DNA from 2 places in the Bartonella taylorii genome. Region 2 is predicted to be linked to the other one. Evidence: predicted binding sites of a transcription regulator. Region 2 holds the regulator's gene; the other holds the start of a gene.
The links. The regulator LexA, encoded in region 2, represses DNA repair genes until DNA is damaged. The targets are predictions, from matches to a motif close to TGTTCNNNNTGTGTTCNG.
Positions count from the first base shown of each region.

Region 1: LBE40_RS05605 (helicase-related protein) is a predicted target of LexA. The motif match lies at 1,827-1,844, and genes of this name have one in related genera.

Region 1 is NZ_CP083693.1:1,275,950-1,279,168, forward strand. Features, by position in the region: gene LBE40_RS05595 (aspartate kinase) at 1-767, opposite strand, end outside; gene LBE40_RS05600 (hypothetical protein) at 1,433-1,651, shown strand; gene LBE40_RS05605 (helicase-related protein) at 1,860-2,081, shown strand; gene LBE40_RS05610 (hypothetical protein) at 2,126-2,464, shown strand; gene LBE40_RS08480 (hypothetical protein) at 2,427-2,624, shown strand.
Region 2 is NZ_CP083693.1:779,968-783,186, forward strand. Features, by position in the region: gene rimO (30S ribosomal protein S12 methylthiotransferase RimO) at 1-762, opposite strand, end outside; gene lexA (transcriptional repressor LexA) at 945-1,658, opposite strand; tRNA gene LBE40_RS03515 (tRNA-Lys) at 2,148-2,223, shown strand; gene LBE40_RS03520 (septal ring lytic transglycosylase RlpA family protein) at 2,619-3,219, shown strand, end outside.

The sequences.
Region 1 (3,219 bases), 500 kb from region 2:
TCCTCATCGCAAATAAGTGTTCCAAAAGAATTCATTGGATCACCCATGCTTAATGCATCAGGATCCTCAAAACTCGAGCGCACGAAGGTACGGACTTTATGAACCATTGCCAATTCAACAGAACGAACCTGTAAAACCTTTGCTCCAAGAGAAGCCATTTCCAGCATTTCTTCAAAAGCAACTTTTGGTAAACGGCGTGCCTTAGGCTCTATACGCGGATCTGTTGTATAAACGCCATCCACATCTGTATAAATATCGCAACGATCAGCTTGTACAGCTGCCGCTATAGCAACAGCACTCGTATCTGATCCTCCACGCCCTAAGGTAGAAATCCGATTATCCGGAGCTAACCCCTGAAAACCAGCAATAACCGCTACCTGACCTTCCTGAAAACGCTGTATTAAAAAAGAACCATCAATATCTGTAATACGTGCACGACTATGCGCGCTATCTGTATGAATAGGAATTTGCCAACCAAGCCATGAACGCGCATTCATCCCCATTGCTTGGAGTGTAAGAGCCAACAAACCTGCTGTTACTTGCTCACCAGAAGCAACAACTACATCATATTCGTAAGCATCTTTATGTATTGGTGAAGTGTCACACGTCCACTGAACAAGCTCATTGGTTTTTCCAGCCATCGCGGATACGACAACCGCAACCTCATTGCCTGCATCCACCTCTCTTTTTACATGCCGTGCAACATTATGAATACATTCAATGTTTGCTACAGATGTTCCGCCAAATTTCATGACTATCCGTGCCATCAATAACACTCTTACCTTTACATTTCTTATCTCAAACGACAGTGCGAATAAGGCCTTACTACCGTATCAACAAAGTACTTTTTCACATACAGAATATCTATCATTTGTGCAAGTTGAGTTATGTTTGTGTTAATTTTTCTTGACTTTAGATAAAATAGACCTGACTGGATCATGAGAAATAAATAGAGAGCGACATGATAGATGCTGCAATCTCATAAATCTAATAGCAAACCACTTAACATTACACTCTCGTTAGAATCTTACCATAATCATACAGAATAGGGCACGATAGGCGAAATTCTTTTGAAAAGTTGTCATTGCTTATTTTCTGCAAGTCCCTCTTCAAAAGCAAGAATATGAAAAAGTTAGACTTATTACGAATAGACGTAAGAGCATGAAGATTGGAATAAAAATGATATAGGTATTGATCTGATTGCTAAGCTGCGTAATCGAGATGATTATGTACCACTCAATGTAAGGTTTATGCGGCCCATAGAACAACTGGAGCTGTGTTGGGAACAGACAACGATGAATCTCTGAGTTTATCAAGGTTCATGATAACAGCATTATGGTGGGGAACAACATCTATACATGACAGCAAGGCCTCGTATTTTTAGTGACACTGCAAAAAATGTGCCGATGAGATTAATACCGTTCTGACTTCTATGGATGATGAAACGCTTTATGGTAAACAACTCCATCATTATACCTTCGCAGAAGCTGTCGATAATGAACTTTTAACACCTTACAAGATTGTTGTCTTGAGAGTTAATGAAAATTATATCACTCCAGCAATACAGAATATTATTGCAAATGAAGACTGTGAAATTGATTTAGACGATGCTGAAAAAACTATTAGTTTTATAGAGCACTCACCAAAATAGATAAGGAAGCGGCTGCCGATGATGATACAGAGCCCATACATAGTGCTTTAGCTTTTTGCAAAGATATCGATACCTCTCAATATATTACAAAGGCATTCAATCGGGTTATAAAACCTCATATCAATGATTTCCTTAAAACTGTTCCCTTTCTTAACTGTAAAGTAAGATATATTGACGGAACACAAAGTGTAAAAAACGCAATGAGGAACTGGATTGGTTTAAAGAAGATGCCAGTAAAAATGTTTGTCGGATCTTAAGCAATGTATGGTGTTTTTCGGAAGGAATTGATGTCCCTGTTCTTGATGCGATACTGTTTTTACATCCGCGCAATAGCCAACTGGATGTGATACAAGCAGTGGGACGTGTGATACGTCGTGCCAAGAGAAAAAAGACAGGTTATATCATTTTACCGGTTGTCATTCACACCTAGAAGCTAAAAAAGCTTTACGAAACAATAAGAGATACCGCGTTTTCTTGCAGGTTTCGCATGCTTTACATTCCCATGATGAGAGATTTGCTAGAACGATTAATCAAATGTCTGTAGGACAAGATAGCAGCCATAATGCTATTGAGATTGTGGAGATTAAACGTGCTAATGAATTACAGGAACTCACCACAACTGTTGATACAGTCTCGACACAAACAAAATCAGAAAGTGCTAGACGTGTCATTGGAACAGCGGAAAGCAAATTCAAATCGGCGTATAAAGAACAAGGAGAATTATTCCACTCTTCTGAATTTGTTGATTTTATCAAGATAATTTTTCTGGAAAGTTTTGAAATCACAGATTATTGGTTATTGGGAAAATTTTGATGGTAATGTTGCTGAGATTGCACAGAACCATATTACGCGTCTTAAAGACATGCTTTGTGATGAGATAAGCAAAGCACGCCATACCTTTGATAGTTTTCATAAGGAATTAAAAAAACAACTTAAACAACTATATAAAACAAGAAGAAACGAGAGATTTTGAAAAATTTTACAAAAATGTCAAGTTTTGTACAGTGGGCATTACCGAACCACACGCAAAACAGAATCTTATTATTAAACTTCATGAAAGTTTTTTGCCAAGGCTTTCAAAAGGACAATCGATAAGCTTGGAATTGTTTATTTCCCGATTGGAATTATCGATTTTATCTTAATTCCCTCAATGATGTTTTACGAAATGAATTTTCGCAGAACTTGGGAACACGTGGTATCTCTATTCTCAATCCTTTTACCAGAACAGGGACCTTTATCACAAGGCTTTTAAAATCTGGATTAATAAGACCAGAAGATATGGAATATAAGTTCCGTTATGATATCCATGCTAATGAGATTGTTTTGTTAGCTTATTACATTGCCCCGTCATAGTCTGATGAGAAGAAACTATATACCATTCAAACATATTGGTTTGGCTGATACGTTTCTTATACTTTTGAAAACCGTAAAAATGAAACTGTATTTCCGTTTCAAAAATTTTCCAAACAGATTACACAATATACCTACCTCAATAAAAATAGGACTTTCTCTACAATACTGAACCGTTTTAATCTTTTTCAACTATGTAATAGCATGAGGATTAGATA
Region 2 (3,219 bases):
ATAAGGGAGAATTTTTCTTTCCGCCATAAGTTCAATAACTTCATCAACATGAGGATAAGGATAGACATAATGCATGCGTATCCAAATACCCATGTTGCCTAGTTCGCAACAAAGATCGAAAAATTTGGTTTTTACTGTGCGATCTTTCCAAGGACTTTCGCGATATTTAATATCAATACCATAAGCACCTGTATCTTGTGAAATAACCAAAAGTTCTTTTACGCCAGCTTGTACGAGTTTTTCAGCTTCGCGAAGAACATCATTGATAGGACGTGAAGTAAGGTTACCACGTAGAGTAGGAATAATGCAAAAACTACATCGATTAGAACATCCTTCAGAAATTTTTAAATAAGCATAATGGCGAGGTGTTAAGCGAATACCTTGCGGGGGAACTAAATCAATAAAGGGATCATGAATTGGAGGAATTGCTGTATGAACAGCTTGTATAACACTTTCATAGGCTTGTGGCCCTGTAATAGCTAATACATTAGGATGTGCTTGACGAATAACATCAGGATCAGCACCAAGACATCCAGTTACAATAACTTTTCCATTTTCTTTGAGGGCTTCACCAATATTAGCTAATGATTCATTTCGGGCAGAATCAATAAAACCACAGGTATTCACAATGACAAGATCAGCACTTTGATGCTTATATGAGATTTCATAACCTTCAGATCGTAGTCTAGTAATAATTCGCTCAGAATCTACCAGTGCTTTTGGACATCCGAGGGAGACAAAACTAATGCGAGGTGCTGCCATGATAAATCCTGCAACTTTATGATAATTAAATAAATTTTATGCTGTTTTTACTTCGTTAAAAATAAAAAATGCTCTATTTTATGGATGCATATATTTTATTAATGTGTGTGACACAATATGAAAAAGATACTAAATAATTTCTCACTAAATGTATTGAGTGAATTAGGCAAGTTTTCTATTTTTTAATATTTGCGAATAAGTCCAATAAGTTTAGCTTCTATCTGTACACGCTCAGAAGTGTATATATGTGTTTCATAGTGAGGATTTGCAGCTTCTAATACAATAGAGATTCCTTTGCGTCGATAACGTTTTAAAGTTGCTTCTTTTTTATCAACGAATGCGACAACAATGTCACCTGATGTTGCTGTACTTTGACGTTGAACAATTATAGTATCTTTATCAAGAATACCGGCTTCAATCATAGAATCATCTTTGACTTCTAAAGCATAGAGCTCACCTGAATTACACATCGCTTGTGGTAAAAAAAGAGTGTCTGTTTGTTGTAATATAGCAGAGATGGGTACGCCCGTAGCAATACGGCCCATAATGGGAATAGTAATATTTTTTTTCTCTTGTGCATCAAAATTACCAAGATTGCCAAGATTTTTTGATATTTTTCTTTTACTTTTTTTTATCACACTGGGAGAAATTTTACGAGCTAAAGATAGATTAAATGTTATCTTATTGGGGAGTCGGATAACCTCTACTGCGCGAGCGCGATTTGGCAAACGGCGTATAAAACCTCGTTGTTCCAATCCTACAATTAGCTTATGAATTCCAGATTTTGAAGAGCGCTCCAATGCAATTTTCATTTCGTCAAAAGAGGGGGGAATACCAGTTTCTATCATATGATTGTGAATAAACAAGAGTAGCTCATATTGTTTACATGTCAGCATTTAGTATTCCAGTCAAAAAAATAAAAAAGATAAATATAAAATATGTATTTATAATTAATCTATAATTTTTTTTAGATAAAAAGCAAAATAATATGATTTATTTTATATTAATATTAAATTATATAATAAAAAATATTGTATTTTATCTTTCTTTATTCATTAACCATTAACAGTGGTAGCTACTGTTGGTTATTTTCTAAAATAAAACTTACAATTTTTACGTATATTCTCTAATTATTCCTATAAATTTTGAAATATCTACTCTTTCACGTTTTAGAAGCTATCAGGCATTTGTATCTTTAAATGGTTCCTTTTATTCAAGCTCAGAAAAGGGAAAAGATTATATATACCGTGGAGCAAAAAAGAGAAAAGACGGAAAAGTATTGATAACTGAACCGAATAATAATATTTTTTTTCGAAAGGTGTTGACCAAATGAAAAGTCAACCGTATGTTCCTCTCACTTTCTGCAAGCAAAATGGCTTGTGTGGGAGCGCGTAGCTCAGCTGGTAGAGCAACTGACTTTTAATCAGTAGGTCCAGGGTTCGAATCCCTGCGCGCTCACCAATAGGTAATTTAAAAATTCTAAGAAAACAATGTATAATCATTAGATTTTCCTATTAGGCTATATTTGTTTTTACATTAATAAGAATAATTTACCACTCATTATGAGAATCATCCTACGTGTTCACAATTTATATATTATGAAATCATCTTTTTCACGAAGATATTGATTTATTTAGTTTTTTAATTCATTCATCACGTTTATGAAATTGCATTTCTTCTTGCGGTAATCATAAAAGTATTAATAATTTATTAATATATTGATAAATGGTAAATTTTCAGGCTATTATAGGCGCGCGAGGGGAATCATCCGAAAATGTGAATTTCCCTATCGCATACAGAAGGTGCGATGTGATTTTTTGCAGTAAATACTCAATTAGAAATAAGCGGGCTGACAAATGCTTTTAAATAGCAAAGAAAAGTTTACTTCCATTCTTAATTCAACATTTCAATTTCTTTCTGTAGTGCTTGTATCCCAGTTATTGGTGTCTTGCTGCGCAAGCAAAACAGCACATTTTGTAATAAAAAGTTTTTACAATAATAAAGAGACTGACGTGAAAACTGCTGTTCTTTCTCAAAAAAGTTCAAGTGGGCAAAACCAATCAAAAGAAAAGAGATACGGGCGGGCCATTATTGGTAAACCTTACCAAATAAAAGGAAAGTGGTATTATCCACAAAATGATCCAACCTATCAACGTGTTGGAGAAGCATCTTGGTATGGCTCAGATTTTCATGGGCGTTTAACCGCAAATGGTGAGATCTATGACATGAATCTCTTGACTGCTGCTCATCCTACAATGCCTTTACCCAGTTATGCTCGTGTTACTAATCTGAAAAATGGATCTTCACTCATTGTTAGGGTGAATGATCGCGGTCCTTTTATGAAAAATAGAATCATTGATTTATCAAAGCAAGCTGCGGAAATACTTGGTTATGCAGATGCAGGTGTGGCAAATGTTAAAGTGGAATATATTTCTGAAGCACCTGTTGGTTATTATG